Regions from separate parts of the Klebsiella planticola genome, predicted to be linked through region 2. Evidence: predicted binding sites of a transcription regulator. Region 2 holds the regulator's gene; each other region holds the start of a gene.

Evidence for each region. The regulator CRP, encoded in region 2, controls carbon source genes, mostly activating them, when cyclic AMP is high. The targets are predictions, from matches to a motif close to ATGTGANNNNNNTCACAT.
Region 1: a site for CRP is predicted at 3,298-3,315, ahead of MC50_RS25395 (arabinose ABC transporter substrate-binding protein). Genes of this name have one in related genera too.
Region 3: a site for CRP is predicted at 1,271-1,288, ahead of MC50_RS08775 (6-phosphofructokinase). Genes of this name have one in related genera too.

What each region holds. Positions count from the first base shown of each region.
Region 1 covers NZ_CP026047.1:5,273,172-5,280,899, forward strand. The annotation lists gene araH (L-arabinose ABC transporter permease AraH) at 1-584, opposite strand, end outside; gene araG (L-arabinose ABC transporter ATP-binding protein AraG) at 599-2,113, opposite strand; gene MC50_RS25395 (arabinose ABC transporter substrate-binding protein) at 2,176-3,156, opposite strand; gene MC50_RS25405 (non-heme ferritin-like protein) at 4,050-4,553, shown strand; gene MC50_RS25410 (MFS transporter) at 5,044-6,555, shown strand; gene MC50_RS25415 (DUF2766 family protein) at 6,604-6,855, opposite strand; gene azuC (stress response protein AzuC) at 6,934-7,017, opposite strand; gene MC50_RS25425 (MFS transporter) at 7,225-7,728, shown strand, end outside.
Region 2 covers NZ_CP026047.1:1,273,746-1,281,473, reverse strand. The annotation lists gene MC50_RS06310 (putative adenosine monophosphate-protein transferase Fic) at 1-374, shown strand, start outside; gene pabA (aminodeoxychorismate synthase component 2) at 419-982, shown strand; gene argD (bifunctional acetylornithine/succinyldiaminopimelate transaminase) at 1,072-2,292, shown strand; partial or broken gene MC50_RS06295 (YccS/YhfK family putative transporter) at 2,282-4,360, opposite strand; gene crp (cAMP-activated global transcriptional regulator CRP) at 4,413-5,045, opposite strand; gene MC50_RS06285 (OsmC family protein) at 5,351-5,755, shown strand; gene MC50_RS06280 (phosphoribulokinase) at 5,856-6,725, opposite strand; gene MC50_RS06275 (YheU family protein) at 6,761-6,979, opposite strand; gene MC50_RS06270 (hydrolase) at 6,976-7,728, opposite strand, start outside.
Region 3 covers NZ_CP026047.1:1,809,505-1,817,232, reverse strand. The annotation lists gene MC50_RS08780 (PTS sugar transporter subunit IIB) at 1-148, opposite strand, end outside; gene MC50_RS08775 (6-phosphofructokinase) at 160-1,140, opposite strand; gene MC50_RS08770 (YdgH/BhsA/McbA-like domain containing protein) at 1,542-1,754, opposite strand; gene fdhD (formate dehydrogenase accessory sulfurtransferase FdhD) at 1,882-2,718, opposite strand; gene fdnG (formate dehydrogenase-N subunit alpha) at 2,876-5,926, shown strand; gene fdxH (formate dehydrogenase subunit beta) at 5,939-6,841, shown strand; gene fdoI (formate dehydrogenase cytochrome b556 subunit) at 6,838-7,473, shown strand; gene fdhE (formate dehydrogenase accessory protein FdhE) at 7,470-7,728, shown strand, end outside.

The DNA of each region.
Region 1 (7,728 bases), 1.5 Mb from region 2:
CCAAAGGTGGTTTTGTTGAGCAGTAAACCAAAAACAATCAGGCAGGCGACGGTCAGCCAGATGGGAGCCGGCAGGCCAAACCAGTTGGCATAACCTAAGGTAAAGAAGCGCTCATCTTCAATGCCGACCGCCTTCCCGTCGGAGATAATATACGCCAGGCCGCGCACAATCTGCATGGTGGCCAGCGTCGTGATCAGGGCGTTAATTTTCAGCCGGGCAATCACGAAGCCGTTAACCAGCCCGCTGATTGCCCCCAGCAGCAGACCGGCGGCAATCCCTATCCACATGCTTTCCGTCAGATTAATCACCACTGCCGTGGTTACGCCGGCGCAGGCGATGACCGATGCCACCGACAGATCAAAATCCCCGGATGCCAGGCAAAACAGCATGCCGCAGGCCACCATACCGGACATTGAAATCGCCAGCCCCAGCCCTTTCATATTGATAAACGAGGCAAAATTGGGCACAAAAATCACGCAGCCGATAAACAACACGGCAAAAACAACCAACATGCCAAACTGATCCCAGATTCGGGCAAAGCTCAACGAAGTCTGGCGGGCATTAGGGGTAGTAACAGAGGACATCATTGACTCCTTACTCAGGCGACCGCCTGGCTCACTTTTGGCATCGCAAGGCTTAACGCCTGCTGTTCATTGGCATCGTCATGCAGCAGTTCGCCCGCCACCTCACCTTCGCGCATCACCACGATACGATCGGCCACGCCGAGCACTTCGGGCAAATCGCTGGAGGCGAAAACGACGGCGACACCGGAGGCCGCCAGGGCATAGATAACGTTATAAATTTCATGCTTCGCGCCCACATCAATGCCGCGGGTCGGCTCATCCAGCAGGATCACTTTCATCTCTTCCGACAGCCAGCGTCCCAGAATCGCCTTCTGCTGGTTGCCGCCGGAGAGATTCATAATCAGCTGTTCGGGGCCAGGGGTTTTAATATTGAGCGACTGAATATGCCGATCGGCGTTGTGCGCTTCCCAGCCGTTGTTAATGATACAGCCCGCGTGAATATGCCGGCGACGCGCGCTGATATTGATATTGTCGCGTACGGAATGGACCGGAATAATGCCCTCCGCTTTGCGGTCTTCCGGGCACAGCATCATTCCGGCCGCGATGGCCTGTGCCGGTTTGCGAATATCGATCGCCTGCCCGTCGATATACACCTGACCGCCGGTAATACGGGTTCCGCCAAACAACCCTTTCATCAGCTCGCTGCGCCCGGCCCCGACCAGCCCGAACAGGCCGACGATTTCCCCGCTGCGCACCGACAGATCTACCGGCGTGCGGACGCCGGGCGCTTTGACCTGCTGCAGGCGCAGACGCTCTTTGCCATACTCACGCGGTTTCCAGCCGTAAACATCGCCCAGCTCGCGTCCGACCATCGCCTGCACCAGCGCGTCATGACTCACCGCCTGCATATCATCGAAGGTGCGTACGTAGCGGCCATCTTTAAATACGGTGATCGCATCGCTGAGCGCAAAAATCTCCTCCATGCGGTGCGAAACATAAATAATTACCCGCCCTTCCTCGCGCAATTCGCGGATAACGCGAAACAGATGGTCGATCTCGCGCGCCGAAAGAGAACTGGTCGGTTCATCAAAGGCGATGACCTTTGCGTTACGGGTGAGCGCCTTGGCAATCTCTACCATCTGCCACTGGCCGATAGAGAGGTATTTCAACGGCGTTTCCGGGTCGATATCCAGTCCCAGATGTTCCAGCTGCAGCCGCGCTTCGTAGTTGAGCAGCGAGCGGTTCACTAACCCGTACTTATGCGGGATTTGGCCGAGGTAGATATTTTCCGCGACGGTCATTTCCGGAATCAGGTGCAGCTCCTGATAAATAATTGCCACTCCGGCGTTAAGCGCTTCGGTGGTGTGGCTGAATACGCGCGGCTGGCCACCTATCAGCAGGTCGCCGGCGGTGGGGATATAGTTGCCGCTGAGAATCTTCAGCAGCGTCGATTTTCCGGCACCATTTTCCCCCATCAGGGCGTGGATCTGTCCGCTGTAGCAGTCAAAGCTAATATCGGAGAGCGCCTTTACGCCGGGAAAGGTCATGGTAATGCCGCGAAATGAGAGATAAGGGGTAGACTGTTGCATAACAACTCCGCTCTTCTATGCTCAGCCTCCCACAGCGTGCGGGAGGCAGGGTCAACCAGGCCTTACAGCCCTTTTTTCGCCAGCTCTTCTTTGAAGTTGTCGCGCGTGATCAGCACCACATCGGTGACCGCCGTGAATTTCGGCGGTTCTGCGCCTTTGGTCACCCAGTTGTAGAGCATCTCGCTGGTTTTATATCCGTGGATATCCGGGCTAGGCAGCAGAGAGCCGTAGAAACCGGTCGCCTGCGCTTTTGAGAGTTCGTTAACCGCATCCACACCATTAATGCCAATGCCAATCACATCTCCGGCTTTAAAGCCCTGACCTTCGGTGGCGCGCACGCCGCCCAGCACGGTATTGTCATTCATCCCCACGATCAGCCAGTGCTTCACCTGAGGATGCTGCACCAGCATCGAGTTACCGGCGTCGAAGGCGCCCGGAATATCGTTGGATTTAGTCGGAACGCGGTAGATCTGTTTGTCCGGGAAACCGGCCGCTTTCAGCGCATCGATGGAACCCGTGGTACGGCGACGGGCGGTATCGAGTTCATCGGCGGTAATCGCCATCACGCCGGTATCCTTCACATCCCAGCCGCGTTTTTGCATCTCTTTGTACAGCTCCTGACCCTGACGGGCGCCAATTTCACTGGCGGCCATCATCACCAGCGGTACGCTCTCCATCGGTTTACCTTTCGCATTAACGAACTGGTCATCGACGGTGATGACTTTCATATCGTATCCGCGCGCTTTGGCGACAATCGCCGAGCCGAGTTTCGGGTCAGGTGTGCAGATAACGAAGCCTTTTGCCCCGCTGGCCGCCAGGCTGTCGATGGCATTGAGGGTTTTCTCACCATCCGGGACCGCAATTTTAATCACCTCAAAGCCCAAATCTTTGCCGGCCTTATCGGCAAATTTCCACTCGGTTTGAAACCAGGGTTCTTCCGGTTGTTTCACCAGAAATCCGAGTTTAAGCGTTTCAGCCATAGCTGATTGTGACATAACCGCAGCGAGACCGATCGCCGCCAGCGCTTTAGTAAATTTGTGCATGGTAAACTCCAGCTTTATTTCGCTTTTCTGTAGGGAAGTATCGGACTTAATTTTTTTATCGGACGTAAAACAAGGCATTAGAAAAATTGCACACCGCACTGCCGTTGTTCATTAAGTAATAACCGGAAATCAATTCTCCATACGAGAGCATTATCACATCGCGGAATTACAGTAATTGCGTGCATAGATTTAGCGAAAAATGACATAAAAAAAGAGCCAATTGTCAGACAATTAGCTCTGCATATAGCAATATTATCCATATCATCAGCAGACTTATCCTTGTGGCTACCGCCGTCCCCCTTTCAAGGGATTTGCCGAAGGCGCTGCGCCCCCCTTCTTCAGCCGTTTCCCTTAGCGATTCGACTTCTCACAAGATGAAATATCGCTCAGGGGAATTTTATTACCGTTAATAACAGAATATACCTCACCCCCCCATTTATCTGCTCCTGTAAAAATGACGTCACTGCCCTTTCCCGTGATTTCTTTTTTACCGAATGGTTGATGCGACATGACCGAATTATGAATCCAGGATTAAATTCATATTTAATTAATATGTCGTAGACATCATCCATATCACAAAAAATTCCGGCAAAATAAATTCAATAAAATCATAATGATATAGACATTTAAATCAAAAAACAGACAAAGACAACACACTTTATAAGGATGTTGTAACGAAACGTAAACAGACGCACTTGAGAGTTTTCTTAGTCTACTATTAAGGGTATTCTATATATATCGGCAGGCGCTAATTAATTACCGATACACATAGGGAAAGTGCAAATTCATTATTTTGCCGACAATGTTACGCGTAAAGAGTCTCGCATTTTATCGTTCACCGGCGAAGATTCCCGACGCGTGAATGATATCTCCAGCTTAATAAGGATATTTTTATGGTCGTTCCAGGAATGGCTCAAAAACTCAATAATCAGATGAACCTTGAGTTTCATGCCTCAAATTTATATCTGCATCTCAGCGAATGGTGCGAACAGCACCGTCTGAACGGCACCGCCATCTTTTTGCGCTCCCGGGCACAATCGCACGTGACGCAGATGATGCGCGTATTCGATTTTATGAAGACCGGCGGAAACTGGCCGATCGTCAAAAACGAAGGCAGTTACCACCATAACTGTCACTCCCTCGAAGATCTGTTTACCACCACCCTGGCCGATTATGAACAGCGTAGCAGCATGCTGTCCGGGCTGACCGAAGAAGCTAAAGCGCAATGTGACGACACCACCTGGCGCTTCCTGACGCTGCTAGAGAAAGAGCAGCAGCAGGACGGCGTACTGCTGCAAAGCGTGCTTGAAGAGGTCCGTAATGCGGATAAAGCCGGCCTGGGTATGCTGCAGACCGATCGCCGCCTGCTCAGTCTGGTGACACGTCGCCAGGATTAAGGCCGCAGCGGCGGGCACCACATCCGCCGTTCCCTCCGTGAGGCTCAATCCTGAGGGAACGGCTTCAGCGCCGCATGATAGTACTCACCCTGACTGGCGTAACCGCGCAGCGATGGCAATTAACCCCGCGCGGAGATGTCCTGCAAACGCTTCTGGCCACAGATCCGCATCGCGGATAAACGACACAAGGTCATCAATCCCCCGCTTCACGCCCCCGACCATCGTGAATAACGTTCCAGCGTTCGCTATTTCTAAACATCATTTCCAGCGCTCAGGCGCCGTTCTTATTCCTGAAAAGCATTAAAAACTTTTAAGCCGATCGCATTCCTGCCCCAGGAAAGCGCGCAGCGGATGATTAGTGACGACGATCACTTTTCGTCATCGACTTTAAGAATATAAAAACAGCGTTTCAAAAATTTAAAACATGGGGTTTATATTAATGGCAAGATACGCGGCTTCAACCTCACAAGGGTTGCAGGGAAGACCGATTTTGTTACGCCATCAGCTCGCCTACGGCGGCGGTAATTTGCTGGGGAGCGGCGCGCTGGCGATCAGCGGCGCCTGGCTACTTTATTTCTACACCACCTTCTGCGGACTGACGCTGATTGAAGCGTCGTTTATTTTTTCCGTCGCCAGCATCATCGATGCGATCAGCAACCCGTTAATGGGTTACCTGACCGATAACTTCGGTAAAACTCGGCTCGGCAAACGCTTCGGACGCCGACGTTTCTTTTTATTGATCGGCATACCACTGATGATGTTTTACCCGCTGCTGTGGGTTGAGGGGCTTGGTTTCTGGTACTACCTCTGCACCTACGTCGTCTTTGAGATTATTTATACCTCAGTCATGGTGCCTTATGAAACCTTAGCCACTGAAATGACCGACGACTTCTCATTACGCTCTAAACTGACCGGCTATAAAGCCATTTTCGGCAAGCTCGCCAACTTCCTCGCGGCATTCATCCCTGGTCAGTTTATCCTGTTGTACGGCAAAGACTCCGCCACACCGTTCTTCCTGACCGGGCTGACCTACGGCGCTATTCTGATTATCGCCATCTCCTGCCTGTGGTTTTGCAGCTGGGAGCGTCCGCGTGAAGAAGAAGTTCGCGTGAGCGAGAAAAAAGGCCTGTTCTCGACCCTGCTGATGCTGGCGAAGGATATGCGTTCGACCTTCTATCTACGCGTGTTCCGCAAACATCTTGGGATGTATCTCTGCGGTTTCGGCGCAGAATGGCTGTTTGCCTCGATCTTTACCTACTTCGTTATCTTTGTCCTGCAGCACGATCCGGCGATGGTTGCCGGGCTGAACAGCCTGAACTCGATTCTGCAGCTGCTCTCTACGGCGCTGTTTATCGGCCTGTGCGTGAAAAAGGGGTTCAGCAAGCCCTATATTCTGGCGCTGAGCATCGTGATTTTCTCCGTGTTGCTGTACACCTCGCTGTGGTTTTTCCATCTGCCTGCCCATCTGGCAACCATCCTGATGTTTGGGATCACGGTGCTGTTTGGCCTGGGTACCGGCGGCGTGTACTACATTCCATGGACCGTTTACACCTTCCTCGCCGATGTTGATGAGATCTATACCGGCCGCCGCCGCGAAGGGATTTACGCGGGTGCCATGACCTTCTCCGGAAAAATCCTGCGTTCGATTATTGTCTTCACGATGGGAGCCATTCTCAGCTTCTACGGGTTCCAGTCTAAAGCGCATACGCAACCAGAAAGCGCCGTGACCGCCATTGCGGTGGTGTTCTGTAGCGGCGTGATCCTGCTGGCGCTGGCGGCCATTGTCTTCAGCAAGCAGATGAAACTGGATCGCAAAGCGCACCTGGTCGTACTGCAGGAAGTGGCGCGGATTAAAGCCGGCGGTAAGGTTAGCGATATTCCGCCCGATGTGCGCATCATTGTGGAGGATTTAGTCGGCCACCGTTATGAAGAGTGCTGGGGCAACAGTAAGCTCTTTAAGGATCAGCAGCCGGCGCCGGCAAGGACCGCTATCTCTCATTAACGTCTGGTTCTCGCCCCGCCATCGACAACGATAGCGGGGCGAAACAACTTAGTGTGCTTCACCCTGCGGCGTAAACTTAAGCTCAATCAGCGCAATCGCTTTTTGAACCGCGCGCAGCGTCACCGGATCGGCCGACGCCGGATGGCTGGCAAAATCGATGGCTTTCAGTTGGGTGGTCATTTTTTCGCGCACTTCAACAGGGGCGATGACATCAATGACGTCGAGAATCTGTTTGATAACCAACTGGCAGGCGACAACGTCAGAAACCAGTTCGTCTTGTTCGGTGAGATGTTGAGACATTTATTACTCCTTTTTCGAGGAGCGTAATAGTAACCTAAATCCCGAGAGATAAAAAAACCTGCCGCAGCAGGTTTTTTATCAGAACATACCGGCAGGCGGTACATCTTTGAATGTTTTGCAGTACTGCTCGAACATGCTCTTCAGAATTTTGCGCAGTTTCATGAAGCGACTCCGGTTTTGTTATGCAGGTGTTACTGTTGATGGGCTTATAATATGACTTGCATCACATAAATCAATAAAAATATGCGGTAACTCACAATTTTTTCACAAAAATAATTTATAAATTAAACAAAAATGAGGGAAATCGCAGAGTTAAGAGCCTGCCGGTTTTTCCTGCGATCAGAACCTCACCAGCCGATGGCAGACACAATGAGTACAGATATCTCTTCACGAGAAGGCCGCGCCTTCTCCGCTCCCGCGCTGCTGGTTGCCGGGGCATTTTTCATGGAGTTTCTTGACGGGACGGTAATCGCTACCGCGCTGCCGGACATGGCAAAGGATTTTGGCATTGCGGCGGTTGACCTGAATATCGGTATCAGCGCCTACCTGATTACGCTGGCGGTATTGATCCCGGCCAGCGGCTGGATTGCCGATCGCTTCGGCGCGCGTCAGATCTTCACGCTGGCGTTGGCCATTTTTACGCTGGCCTCAGTTTTTTGCGGCTTTGCCAGCAACGTGGACACCTTTGTCGCTATGCGTATCCTTCAGGGGATGGGTGGCGCGCTGATGGTGCCCGTCGGCCGTCTGGCGGTGCTGCGGACCACGCCAAAAGATCAGCTCATCAAAGCCATTGCCACATTGACATGGCCGGCGCTGGTGGCGCCGATCATCGGTCCACCGCTGGGTGGCTTTATTACCCGCTATGCCAGCTGG
Region 2 (7,728 bases):
GGGCGGGGCAATTCAGAGAAGTCGATATCTATCAGGGTGATACCCCTTTCTGTCATTTTGCGTGGATTGAGAAAGAGGGCAATGCGCTGATGCGGGCGCTGGAGGACGAGGACTATCTCAGCGGAATCAGCCGCGCGACGTTTGTCACGCGTCTGAGCTGGTACTACGGGGAAATCAACGTCCTGCACCCGTTTCGCGTCGGTAGCGGCCTGGTTCAGCGGATTTTCTTTGAACAGTTGGCTCTTCACGCCGGGTTTGTGCTCGACTGGCGGGATATCGACCCCGATACCTGGAGCCAGGCTAACCAGCTGGGGGCGATGGGCGATCCCGAACCCCTTGAGCGGATCTTTCGCAAAGTGGTAAGCGAAGCGTGAGAATCTGAGTAGAATAGCCCGGTTTTATTCTTTCCGGAGCCGCTATGATCCTGCTTATCGACAACTATGATTCTTTCACCTGGAACTTGTACCAGTACTTCTGTGAACTGGGGGCGGAAGTGCTGGTCAGGCGTAATGATGAGCTGACGCTTGAGGAGATAGCGGCGTTGCTGCCGGAGAAAATCGTGATCTCTCCCGGGCCCTGTACACCAAATGAGTCAGGCATTTCGCTGGCGGTGATTGCCCGTTATGCCGGTCAGATTCCGCTGCTGGGCGTTTGTCTTGGCCATCAGGCTATCGCCCAGGTCTTTGGGGCCACTATCGTGAGAGCGGCGAAAGTGATGCACGGCAAGACTTCCCCCATCCATCATAACGGGCAGGGGGTCTTTCAGGGGCTGAATAATCCGCTGACCGTCACTCGCTACCACTCTCTGCTGATTGATCCCGCGACGCTTCCCGAATGTTTTGAGGTGACGGCCCGCAGCGACAGCGGGGAGATTATGGCCATTCGCCATCGGGAGTGGGATCTCGAAGGGGTACAGTTCCACCCGGAGAGTATTCTCAGCGAGCAGGGACATCAGCTGCTGGCAAACTTCCTCAACCGGTGATTTGTAGTTGCCATTGACTGATTTTTTATGCATATTTTGTGATTAGATTATCACAATAATGACCGCATAACGAAGAAGGATGGCATGACATGGCAACTGAGCAACCGGTAATTACCCGCGCCACATTCGATGAAGTTATTTTGCCGATTTATGCACCGGCAGAATTCATCCCGGTCAAAGGTAAAGGTAGCCGCGTTTGGGATCAGCAGGGCAAAGAGTACGTTGATTTCGCCGGCGGGATTGCGGTGACGGCGTTAGGGCATTGTCATCCGGCTCTGGTCGCGGCGCTGCATGAGCAGGGAGAAACCTTGTGGCATACCAGCAATGTCTTTACCAACGAGCCGGCGCTGCGTCTGGGCCGCAAGCTGGTGGATGCCACCTTCGCCGAGCGCGTGGTGTTCATGAACTCCGGCACCGAAGCGAACGAAACGGCGTTCAAGCTGGCCCGCCACTACACCATTACCCGTCACAGCCCGTATAAGACCAAAATCATCGCCTTCCATAATGCCTTCCACGGCCGTTCGCTGTTCACGGTATCGGTGGGCGGGCAGCCAAAATATTCTGATGGCTTCGGCCCGAAACCGGCGGACATTATCCACGTGCCGTTTAACGATCTGCATGCGGTGAAGGCGGTGATGGATGACCACACCTGTGCGGTAGTGGTTGAGCCAATTCAGGGGGAAGGCGGGGTGATGGCCGCGACGCCGGAGTTCCTGAAAGGACTGCGCGAGCTGTGCGATGAGCATCAGGCGCTGCTGGTATTTGATGAAGTGCAGTGCGGCATGGGGCGTACCGGTTCGCTGTTTGCATATATGCACTACGGCGTGACGCCGGACATTCTTACCAGCGCTAAAGCGCTGGGCGGCGGCTTCCCGATCAGCGCTGTACTGACCACCAGTGATATTGCCAGCGCATTCCACGCCGGTTCCCACGGTTCGACCTACGGCGGTAACCCGCTGGCCTGCGCCGTCGCCGGGGCGGCATTTGATCTGATTAATACGCCGGAGGTGCTGGAGGGCGTGAAGGCGAAGCGCGAGCTGTTTGTGCAGCATCTCCAGCAAATTGACGCGCAGTTTGACCTGTTCAGCGACATCCGCGGTATGGGGCTGTTGATTGGCGCGGAGCTTAAGCCGCAGTATAAAGGCCGGGCACGCGATTTTCTCTATGCCGCGGCAGATGCGGGCGTGATGGTGCTGAATGCCGGGCCGGATGTGATGCGCTTTGTCCCTTCGCTGGTCATCGACGAGAAGGATATTGCTGAAGGCATGGCCCGCTTTGCCCAGGCGATAAAGCAGGTTCTTAACGCTTAATCGCGCGTAGCCAGATACCGTGATGCGGGCGCTGACGCCATGCCACCGAGGAGATGGTGTGCATGGTGTTCAGATGGTCGAGGATCCGCTGCAGATGTTGCTCCATTGTACTCAACGGGCCCCGGCTCACCTCCACATCCTGCGACTCCATAATATTCACATCGCCAGCGCTGCCGGGACCGTCGGAGTCCAGCCGCTGTTGACAGCGCTGGAGCGCAATCTCACAGGATTCCAGGTAACGCCGGGCCAGCTCCGGCGTCAGCATATTGTGCTCGCGGGCGAGGGTGGTCATGGCGTTGATATGCTCAACAATAAACTGGCTGTGGGTGACCCACAGTTTCATATCATCAAGATAATGTGTGTTAAAACCGGGTTCCTGCATGGCCTGATTCAGCGAGTTATACAGCGAGTTATGTGCCTGATTGACGCGCATCCGGCGATAGGCCAGCGCCGGGGCCTGATGATCGTCGCTGAGAATTAGCCTGATCGCTTCCTGATCGGCTTCCAGCGCGTCGTGAGCGTTTTTACGCAGTAGCCCGCTTTGCCATTGCGGCCATAGCCAGACCATGCCGCCAAAGGCGATAAGGCAGCCGATAAGCGTATCGATAAGCCTGGCGACAATATACTGCTCGCCGTTGAGCGTCAGAAGCTGCAGGGTATACACCGCCGTCACGGTAAAGCCAACCATCGCCCAGCCATAATGCTTGCGAATAATCAGGTAGCTCAGCAGCGTGACGAGCAGCATCGCGGAGAGCGTATAACCCTCCGGGACGTGAAAGTGCAGCGCCAGGCCGGCGATAGCCAGACCGGCAAGTGTACCTGCCGCCCGATGGACGATACGTACCCGCGTCGCGCCGTAGCCGTTTTGGGTCACAAAAAGCACCGTCATCAGGATCCAGTAAGGCTTGGGAAGGTTCAGGGCGCTTCCCATCAGGCTCGCGGCCGTTAGCATCACGCAGATACGCGCAGCGTTACGTAGCGCCGGCGATTTTAATGAGAGATAGCTCTTTAGCGCGGGCAGCAGCGGCAGACGGCGCTCTTTATCCGCCATCAGGTTGCGAGCATACAGCGGGCGCTGGGTACGCAGCACCCGGGCTATTCGGCTGAAGTGCCAGGCGCAGAACTGCCCTACCGGGTTGTCCGGATGCTGCCAGGCGATTTTCTCCAGCGCGCCGATTTGCTTATCCATATGAAAGCGTTGCGGGTAGCGGTGGTAGAGAATGTCATCGGCCAGCACCCGCAGGCGTGCGGCAACGGTTTGTGCGTTCCAGCGGATCACCGCCTCGGCATGGCTGCGCTCTACCAGTTTTTGTACTTCTTCGGGTTGGTGCAGGCTGACGGAGATATGTTCCTGCAAATCCAGCGCCATCTGAAATGCCCGCAGCAGGCGCTTGTGGTCATTGCGCTAGTTCGCCGCCAGCATATGCATCTGCTGGTAGCATTGGGTGATCAGGTCCACCACCTTCTGCTGGCGCGTGAGCAGCGGCGGCAGTGAAGTGGTGGGATCGATATGCTGGGTCAGCAGGCTGTATTTGGCTTCGCAGTAGTTAGCCAGCTCGCGATAAAGCAGGCTCAGCGATTCGCGCAGCGGCTGCTCGCGCCATAGCCAAAACCAGAACCAGTTAAACAGGCCGTACCACAGCGTCCCGAGGGCGTAGATCAGCAGTGGCTCCCAGACGGGCATGTTCCCGGCAAGGCTCAGGGTAAAGATTGCGGCAATTAACGACGCGGGCAGAAGCCTGGCGTGCAGAGAGCTGATCTCCGCCGTTACGCCCAGCAGTAGCGCCAGGCCGCTGAGAATCAAGGGCAGCGGGATATCCTGCTGAAGAAGAAGCTGGACCACCAGGCTACAGCCGGCAAACAGCGAGCCGCCAATAATCAGACGTTTAAAAAAGCGTTTGTGCGGCGTATCCAGACCGGCGACGTTACAGCAGGCGGGCACCAGCGAAAACAGCAGACCTTGCTGTAAGTGACCGAGGAGGAGACCGATTGCGACAGGCAAACACAACACCAGCGTTTGCCGCAGTGCATAGTTGACTTCCGGGTGGTAAATCAGCCTGCGCCACATAGAGGGAAAACAAAAACGGCGTGTTGCGCAAGCAACACGCCGTTTTATCGACTTAACGCGTACCGTATACGACGATAGTTTTACCGTGTGCGGAGATCAGGTTCTGATCTTCCAGCATCTTCAGGATACGGCCAACGGTCTCGCGGGAACAGCCAACGATCTGACCAATTTCCTGACGGGTAATTTTAATTTGCATACCATCAGGGTGGGTCATCGCATCCGGCTGTTTTGCCAGGTTCAACAGCGTCTGAGCGATGCGCCCGGTGACGTCGAGGAAGGCAAGGTTACCCACTTTTTCTGAGGTCACCTGCAGACGGCGAGCCATCTGCGACGACAGGCGCATCAGGATATCCGGGTTAACCTGAATGAGCTGACGGAATTTTTTGTAGGAGATTTCGGCCACTTCACATGCGGTTTTCGCACGTACCCAGGCGCTACGCTCCTGGCCTTCTTCAAACAAGCCTAATTCACCGATGAAATCGCCCTGGTTGAGGTAAGAGAGGATCATCTCTTTACCTTCTTCATCCTTGATGAGCACAGCCACAGAGCCTTTGACGATGTAGTACAACGTTTCTGCTTTTTCACCCTGGTGGATCAGCGTGCTTTTAGATGGGTACTTATGAATGTGGCAATGAGACAAGAACCATTCGAGGGTAGGGTCTGTTTGCGGTTTGCCAAGCACCATGCGCGGTTATCCTCTGTTATAAGCTATCTCCGGGTGCCGACACTACACGGCATCCGGGCATGCAATCGTATTGTTTCCCTATGCCTGGGAAACGGCTGGTGAGTTTTCTTCAGCCTGTAATGTGAACTCCTCTGCATACATGCAGTACATCAATGTAATACTGTAGCATCCCGACTGTTTTAGCATAGCTTTTGCCGCATGTCTCCTGGTGTCTCGCTTCAGCATGATGCAGGTCGCCTTCCGTTGCGAGAATTGTTATGTACGCGTAATCTGTCAGGAAAATTGCAACCTCGGAGTTAAATTTTATGCAAGCTCGTGTGAAATGGGTTGAAGGGTTAACCTTCATCGGAGAGTCGGCGTCAGGTCACCAGATTCTGATGGACGGCAACTCCGGAGATAAAGCGCCAAGCCCAATGGAGATGGTGCTGATGGCGGCGGGCGGATGTAGCGCGATCGATGTCGTGTCTATTTTGCAGAAAGGTCGTCACAACGTGACCAACTGTGAAGTCAAGCTGACGTCTGAACGTCGGGAAGAGGCGCCGCGCCTGTTTACCCATATCAACATGCATTTTATCGTCACCGGTAAGGAGCTGAAAGAGGCGGCCGTTTCCCGTGCGGTGGATCTGTCGGCGGAGAAATACTGCTCGGTGGCGCTGATGCTGCAAAAAGCGGTGAATATCACCCACACCTATGAAGTGGTGGAAGGCTAAGCAGCCTTCCCGGAGAGCGGCGCAAACGCCTTATCCGGGAGCCGTGAGTGAAGGACGAAAACCCCGCTTAGCGCCAGGCGCTCGGGGTTTTTTAACGTGGTTAACTGATTTTCTTCCCTTCCATCAGCCGTTCGACTAGCGGCGTCATGATGAGCTCCATCGCCAGCCCCATTTTCCCGCCAGGCACCACCAGCGTATTGATATGCGAGATAAACGACCCCTGCAGCATCGCCAGCAGCCAGGGGAAATCGATATCCTGCAGGTTGCGGAAATGGATCACCACAAAGCTTTCATCCAATGACGGAATGCCCTTCGCCGCAAACGGGTTGGAGGTGTCGACAGTGGGGACGCGCTGGAAGTTGATATGGGTGCGCGAAAACTGCGGCGTAATGAAGTTGATATAGTCTTCCATTGAACGGACCACGGAATCCATCACCGCTTCACGGGAGTGGCCGCGTTCACTGGTATCGCGGATGAGCTTCTGAATCCATTCCAGGTTGACGATAGGCACCACGCCGACCAGCAGGTCGACATTCTGCGCGACGTTATACTGCGGCGTAACAACCCCGCCGTGCAGCCCTTCATAAAACAGGACATCGGTCGGTTCCGGTAGCGGTTGCCACGGTGTGAATGTGCCCGGCACCTGATTCCACGGCACCGCCTCATCATAGGTATGCAAATACTTGCGCGACTGACCGCTACCGTTACGCCCGTACTCAAGGAAGGTGTTTTCCAACAGACCGAAGTCGTTGGCTTCCGGACCGAAGTAGCTGATGTGTTTCCCCTGATCGCGCGCTTTGCGGATCGCCATGTCCATTTCCGGGCGGGTATAGCGATGGAAGCTGTCGCCTTCCACCTCAGCGGCACGCAGGTTTAGCTGTGCGAAAATTTTACGAAAGGCGAGGCTGGTGGTCGTGGTTCCCGCGCCGCTGGAGCCCGTGACGGCAATCACCGGATGTTTGGCAGACATAACAACTCCCAGATTAAACGATGTGTGGCGCCGCCTTAGCCGTGAAACTGCTTGCGGGGCATGATGTTGACCGTCTCGTGCAGTTCTGACCACACCAGTACGGCTTCTCCGCTTTTCAATTGCTGTTTGACGTCGGCGACTTTATCCGCCAGCGAGCGTTCATGTTCACCATAATCGGTGCCTTCACGCAACACAAAGCTTTCGATCAGGTTATCCAGCGTTTCGGGATCCAGATCGTGCCAGGGAATAATCATTTTTGTGCTCCCAACCAACGGGTTAACCAGTCCGGGATACGCTTTTCCAGCCACATTTCCGGCTTGCGCAGCGTGCCGCCAACGAATCCGACGTGTCCGCCATTTTCTGTCAGCTGATACTCGACGTTTAGCGGGAGTTGCTCTTGCGGCGGAATGGAGTGGTGGTCCATAAAAGGATCGTCCTTCGCATGAATGATCAACGTCGGTTTAGTAATGTCGCTGAGCCGCGGCATTGCGCTACACTGGCGATAGTAGTCCAGCGCATCCGCAAATCCGTGAATCCGGGCAGTGATCATATCGTCAAACTCGCGGATGCGGCGCATACCTTTGAGCTGGCGCAGATCAACCGGTAGCGAGCCGGGATAGGCTTTCAGCTTACGCGCGGCGTTGGCCTTTAACAGATTGAGCAGATAACGTTGATAGACCCGGGAAAAGCCCTTGTCCATATGATAGCTGCAGGCTTCGAGCATGAACGGGGCTGAGACAATAACCGCGGCATCCAGCGGGACATTATCGCCTTCTTCGGCCAGCAGGCAGCCCAGCATATTGCCGCCCAGCGAATAGCCGACGGCGGCGGTCGGCACCGCACCCCATTCGCGTTGTAGCCAGTGCAGGAACCAGCTGCCATCTTCGGTTTCACCCGAATGATAGATGCGGTTATTGCGATTGGGTTCGCCGCTACAGCCGCGGAAATGCATCACCACGCCCAGCCAGCCGCGCTGCATGGCTGCATGGATAAGGCCATGAGC
Region 3 (7,728 bases), 540 kb from region 2:
TGTCAGATTTAAATGCTCCAGCTTCAGATACGGTGGTATGTTCAATATGTGCAGGAATTTCCAGCTTCTTTAATACTGCTTTCGCCGTCATTTCGATGGCAAAGCTTGAACCGAGGCCGCAGCCACATACGCAAAGAATTTTCAGCATGTAGGGTCTCCTCAAATAATATTGAGTTGTTTGGCAAGTTTATAATGATGTCCTTCGATATCTACCAGACGTTTTTTCATACTGACTAAGTCAATTGGAATAGGTTTATTGCTTGAATTTATAATAATGGCTTTATTTTTCATTCCTGACTGAATACAGCGAACAACTTCATTCGCCATGATCGTGCCCTGGTAAATTTCTTCGCAGGTCGGGTCGCCGCTGCGCAGTCCATAGCCGATGATGGTTTTACGGATGCGGACACCGATGCGTGGCTCAAGCTGCTTGATCATCGTATCGATAGCCCCTTGAAACCCAGGTGAATACTCCCTGGTGTAACCTTCAGAGCAAAGTATCACCACGCTGTTTTGCTCGCGAAGCTTGCCTCTGACGCGCTCAGCCAGATCCTCTAATGGCATCTGTGCTTCCGGGATCAGCGCAATATCGGCATTACTTTTAATCGCTGACTGCAGCGTTAGCTCTCCACAATACCCTCCTAATATTTCAACCATAAACACCCGCCCAGGTAATGCCCTGCCGGTATTTCTTAAACGAGAAACCTCCTTGATAATTTGTTCGCAGGCTGTAGAAAATCCGATAGTATAATCACTACCGTATACATCGTTATCGATAGTCATCCCGACACCGAAACAGTTAATATCAAATTCGCTAAGCGTATTAAGGAACTGTAGGCTACCATCACCACCGGCCATAATAAGTACATCAAGGCGCAGTGACTTAATTTTCCTGGCTATAGTTTCATACTCATTCCTCAGCAATTTGCGAGTGGTTCGGCCGGACGTAATAACAGGCAGTGAACAAATAGAGAAATCGACAAGATCCCGCCAGGCGATGTCCTGATGATTTTTATCGAGCAGCCCAGGTATTCCACCATTAAAAATGGTGATCTCCGCCCTCGCGAGTTTCGCAACCTGAAAAATGAAATTATTAATTCCAGACACATCGCCACCGCTAATAACAATACCGATTTTCATGGTCACCACCGTCATATTTGCTTGCCCACATTTATCCCTAAGTTCAAGACCTGGATTTGCAATCAAGATCACATAATTATGATTAATTTATCCGTTGTAACGATTGACAGATATAAATATGGAGTGTTTTTTGTGATGAACATCTCACTTAAAAGATGAGATCGTCTTAACAGTTATTTTTAAATAACTTTATTATTCATTAGGTTAAATATTGAGAGGAGAGCGCGTCATTTTGCTTGCCAGAGGCTTAACCTCGTTGCCAAAAGCAAAGAAGAGAAACGTGATAAACACCACATTTTTTTGAGGAGAAGTGGAGGCGTTGGGTGGAGGGATTTCACGATGATGAAAGCACAAAAACAAAAAAAGCGCCCGCAGGCGCTCTTTCGACGGTGGTGCCGGTTTTATTTGTTCAGTTCTGCCGTCATATGCACGCGGTTACCGGTGAAGGCTTCGGTGATGGTGTAAGAAGAAGCACCGGCGGCCTGAGCCTGAGCGGCGATTTTCGCTTCCGCGCCGTCCATTGTAGAGGAGGTTGCGCTCACTGACTGTGCAGCGAAAGAACCGAAGGAAGCGGTAAGAGCGATAACTGCAGCAAAAGTTTTGATGCTTTTCATGATGTAAATCCTTCATTAAGTTGTTTGGGTAAGGCGTTTTGCCTTGATGTGATAAATAGTAGACCTCACAACCCACAACTAAAAGCGGAAGGATTTGCTCTCATCATTCAAAAAAATTGACTTATTTTTAACCTGCGATCAGCCGCTGCGGATGGGTGTAAACCGTCGCCCTGCCCGGGCGGCAAAAGCCCACCAGCGTCAGGTTGCAACGTTCCGCGACCTCCACCGCCAGCGCAGTGGCGGCGGAAACCGCAAACAGAATTTCCACCCCGCACATTGCCGCCTTCTGCACCATCTCGTAGCTGGCGCGGCTGGAGACTAACGCCGCCCCGCATTGCCAGTCATCGCCCTCTTCTACGCGCCGCCCCAGCAGTTTGTCCAGCGCGACGTGACGCCCGACATCCTCGTGTCCGCCCGCCAGCTCACCAGACGGACGCAGCCACGCTGCCGCATGGGTGCAGCCGGTGATATGGCCAATCGGCTGAACATCACGAAGCTGTTCCAGCGCGCGATCGAGATTCCCCAGGCTAAAGGTTTGCGTGAAAGGTAAAGGTTGCACCGGCTTGCCGATATCGTTGAGTTGCTCAACGCCGCAAACGCCGCAGCCGGTACGCCCGGCCAGCGCGCGACGGCGCTCTTTCAGCCCCATAAAACGACGGCTGGAAAGTTCAATCTGCACTTCCAGACCGTTGCAGGCCTGCACCACCTCCATCCCGTAGATCTCGCGCCGGTTTTCAATAATCCCTTCGGATAATGAGAAACCGACGGCAAATCGTTGCAGATCCTTGGGAGAGGCCATCATGACAACGTGTGAGATACCGTTATAGACCAGCGCCACAGGAACCTCTTCGGCTAATTCGTCAGACTGCGGATGTTGCAAATCATCGCGCTTCCAGAGCGCGACCTGACGACATCCTGTGATGCTTGTCACATTTTCAATTTGTTCGGGAGGGTTCTTATTCACTTTGTCTTAACCGTATTGGAACAGGCATACACACAATGTGGTATTCTTTGCATACCCCTTCAAGTGAAAGGGTGATCACCCCCCAATTCTGAACCTTTGCGGCGCTTACCGCAAAGTAAATAACTACATGTGACAATGTCGATACAAGGAGTGAACCATGCAGGTCAGCAGAAGGCAGTTCTTTAAGATCTGCGCTGGCGGTATGGCAGGCACAACGGCTGCAGCGCTGGGTTTTGCCCCAGGCGCCGCGCTCGCGGAAACCCGGCAATATAAGCTGCTGCGTACCCGTGAAACCCGTAACACCTGTACGTACTGTTCTGTCGGTTGTGGGCTGTTAATGTATAGCCTCGGCGACGGTGCGAAAAACGCCAAAGCATCCATCTTTCATATCGAAGGTGACCCTGACCATCCGGTCAACCGTGGTGCGCTCTGCCCGAAAGGGGCGGGTCTGGTCGACTTTATCCATTCCGAAAGTCGTCTGAAATTCCCGGAATATCGTGCGCCAGGCTCCGACAAGTGGCAGCAAATCAGCTGGGATGAAGCGTTCGATCGCATCGCGAAGCTGATGAAAGAAGACCGCGATGCCAACTTTATCGCCAAAAACGACGCCGGCACTACCGTCAACCGTTGGTTGACCACCGGGATGCTGTGCGCTTCAGCCTCCAGTAACGAAACCGGCTATTTAACGCAGAAATTCACCCGCGCGCTCGGTATGCTCGCGGTCGACAACCAGGCGCGCGTCTGACACGGACCAACGGTAGCAAGTCTTGCTCCAACATTTGGTCGCGGTGCGATGACCAACCACTGGGTTGACATCAAAAACGCCAACCTGATCGTGGTGATGGGCGGTAATGCCGCTGAAGCGCACCCGGTAGGGTTCCGCTGGGCGATGGAAGCCAAAATTCACAACGGCGCGAAGCTGATTGTTATCGACCCACGCTTTACGCGTACCGCGTCGGTAGCCGACTTCTATACCCCGATTCGTTCCGGGACTGACATTACCTTCCTGTCAGGCGTCATCCTGTACCTGCTGAATAACGAAAAATTCAACCGCGAGTACACCGAAGCCTATACCAACGCCAGCCTGATTGTGCGTGAGGATTACAGCTTCGACGACGGGTTGTTCAGCGGCTATAACGCGGAAAAACGCAGCTACGATAAGACCAGCTGGAACTATGAGCTGGACGAAAACGGCTTCGCCAAACGCGATACCTCCCTGCAACATCCGCGCTGCGTATGGAACCTGCTGAAACAACACGTTTCCCGCTATACCCCGGATGTCGTGGAAAACATCTGCGGTACGCCGAAGGCCGACTTCCTGAAAGTCTGCGAGTACATCGCCGAAACCAGCGCACCGGATAAAACCGCGTCATTCCTCTACGCGCTCGGCTGGACGCAGCACTCTATCGGCGCGCAGAACATCCGTACCATGGCGATGATCCAGCTGCTGCTCGGCAACATGGGGATGGCCGGTGGCGGCGTGAACGCCCTGCGCGGTCACTCCAACATCCAGGGGCTGACCGATCTGGGGCTGCTGTCGCAGAGCCTACCGGGTTATATGACGCTTCCGAGTGAGAAACAGACCGACCTGCAAACCTACCTGACCGCCAACACGCCGAAGCCACTGTTGAAAGATCAGGTGAACTACTGGGGCAACTACCCGAAATTCTTCGTCTCAATGATGAAGGCCTTCTTTGGCGATAAAGCGACGGCGGAAAACAGCTGGGGCTTCGACTGGCTGCCGAAGTGGGATAAGGGCTACGACGTCCTGCAATACTTCGAGATGATGCACCAGGGCAAAGTGAACGGCTATCTGTGCCAGGGCTTTAACCCGGTGGCCTCATTCCCGAATAAAAACAAGGTGGTCGAATCGCTGTCGAAACTGAAGTTCCTGGTGACCATCGATCCGCTCAATACCGAAACGTCCACCTTCTGGCAAAACCACGGTGAGTCGAACGATGTCGATCCGGCGAAAATCCAGACCGAAGTGTTCCGTCTGCCCTCCACCTGCTTCGCCGAAGAGAACGGGTCTATCGTCAACTCCGGGCGTTGGCTGCAGTGGCACTGGAAAGGCGCGGACGCCCCGGGGATTGCGACCACCGACGGTGAAATTCTGGCCGGTATCTTCTTACGCCTGCGGAAAATGTACGCCGAAGAAGGCGGCCCGACGCCAGAACCGGTGCTGAATATGACGTGGAACTACTCCACGCCGCACGAACCGGCTTCGGAAGAAGTGGCGATGGAGAGCAACGGTAAGGCGCTGGCGGATCTGACCGACCCGGTCACCGGCGCGGTAGTGGTGAAGAAAGGCCAGCAGCTCAGCTCCTTTGCGCAGCTGCGCGATGACGGCACCACCTCCAGCGGCTGCTGGATCTTCGCCGGGAGCTGGACGCCGGAAGGCAACCAGATGGCCCGCCGCGATAACGCCGATCCGTCAGGGCTGGGTAATACGCTGGGCTGGGCCTGGGCATGGCCGCTCAACCGCCGCATCCTGTATAACCGCGCCTCGGCGGACCCGCAGGGTAAACCGTGGGATCCGAAGCGTCAGATTCTGAAATGGGACGGCGCCAAATGGGCCGGTATGGATATTCCGGACTACAGCGCCGCCGCACCGGGCAGCGATGTCGGGCCGTTCATCATGCAGCCCGAAGGCATGGGTCGCCTGTTTGCTCTCGATAAGATGGCGGAAGGTCCGTTCCCGGAACACTATGAGCCGTTTGAAACGCCGCTGGGCACCAACCCGCTACACCCGAATGTCGTCTCTAACCCGGCCGCCCGCGTCTTTAGCGGTGACCTGGAACAGATGGGTAAAGCGGATAAGTTCCCGTACGTCGGTACCACCTACCGTCTCACCGAGCATTTCCACTACTGGACCAAGCATGCGCTGCTCAACGCCATCGCCCAGCCGGAACAGTTCGTGGAAATCGGCGAGAAGCTGGCGAATAAGCTCGGCATCGCGCATGGCGATACCGTTCGCGTCTCCTCCAACCGCGGCTATATCAAAGCCAAGGCGGTGGTGACCAAGCGTATTCGCACGCTGAAAGTGGACGGTAAGGATATCGATACGATCGGTATTCCTATCCACTGGGGCTATGAAGGGGTGGCGAAGAAAGGCTTTATCGCCAACACGCTGACGCCGTTCGTCGGCGATGCGAACACGCAAACGCCGGAGTTTAAAGCCTTCCTCGTGAACGTGGAAAAGGTGTAACGGAGACGACTTATGGCTTATCAATCGCAAGACATCATTCGTCGTTCCGCGACTAACGGTTTCACTCCCGCGCCTCAGGCGCGGGACCACCAGCAGGAAGTCGCGAAGCTAATCGACGTCACCACCTGTATTGGCTGTAAAGCCTGTCAGGTCGCCTGTTCAGAATGGAATGACATCCGTGATGAAGTCGGCAGCAACGTCGGGGTGTACGATAACCCCGCGGATCTGACCGCCAAATCCTGGACGGTAATGCGCTTCTCGGAAGTGGAACAGAACGACAAACTGGAGTGGCTGATCCGTAAGGATGGCTGTATGCACTGCGCCGATCCGGGCTGCCTGAAGGCCTGTCCGTCGGAAGGGGCAATCATTCAGTATGCCAACGGCATCGTCGACTTCCAGTCCGAACAGTGTATTGGCTGCGGCTACTGCATCGCCGGCTGTCCGTTTGACGTCCCCCGACTCAACCCGGAAGACAACCGCGTCTACAAATGTACGCTGTGCGTAGACCGCGTCACCGTGGGGCAGGAACCGGCATGCGTGAAAACCTGTCCGACCGGGGCGATTCACTTTGGCTCCAAAGAGGACATGAAGGTGCTGGCCGGCGAACGCGTCGCCGAGCTGAAAACTCGTGGATATGACAATGCGGGCCTGTACGATCCGGCTGGCGTAGGCGGAACGCACGTGATGTACGTACTGCACCACGCCGACAAGCCGAATCTGTATCACGGCCTGCCGGAAAATCCGGAAATCAGCGCCACCGTGAAGTTCTGGAAAGGTATCTGGAAACCGCTCGCGGCGGTAGGGTTTGCCGCGACCTTTGCAGCCAGCGTCTTCCACTATGTCGGGGTCGGTCCGAACCGTGCGGAAGAGGAAGAGGACAACCTGCATGAAGAGAATGACGAGGTGCGCAAATGAAAAGACGTGACACCATCGTGCGCTACACGGCGCCGGAACGCATCAACCACTGGGTCACCGCCTTCTGCTTCATGCTGGCGGCGATAAGCGGACTGGGATTCTTTTTCCCGTCCTTCAACTGGCTGATGCAAATCATGGGCACTCCGCAGCTGGCGCGCATTCTGCACCCGTTTGTTGGGGTCATTATGTTTGCCTCATTCATCATCATGTTTTTCCGCTACTGGCACCATAACCTAATCAATCGGGATGATATCTTTTGGGCGAAGAATATTCGTAAGATCGTCGTCAACGAGGAAGTGGGTGACACCGGGCGCTATAACTTCGGCCAGAAATGCGTATTCTGGGCGGCGATTATTTTGCTGGTTCTGCTGCTGGTCAGCGGTGTGATCATCTGGCGTCCGTATTTTGCGCCTGCGTTCTCAATCCCGGTAATTCGGTTAGCGCTCATGCTGCATTCATTTGCCGCCGTTGCCCTAATTGTGGTTATCATGGTGCATATTTACGCCGCCCTGTGGGTGAAAGGCACCATTACCGCGATGGTGGAAGGCTGGGTTACCAAAACATGGGCGAAGAAACATCACCCCCGCTGGTACCGAGAAGTTCGCCAGAAACAGGAAAATAAGACTGAATGAGTATTCGCATAATCCCGCAAGATGAGCTGGGTTCGAGCGAGAAACGCACGGCGGATTATATTCCGCCGTTGTTATTCCCCAGACTCAAGAACCTCTACAACCGCCGCGCAGAGCGTCTGCGCGAGCTGGCAGAGAACAACCCGCTGGGCGATTTTCTGCGTTTTGCCGCGCTGGTCGCCCACGCGCAGGAAGTGGTGCTCTACGACCACCCGCTGCAAATGGACCTGACCGCGCGCATCAAAGAAGCCAACGCGC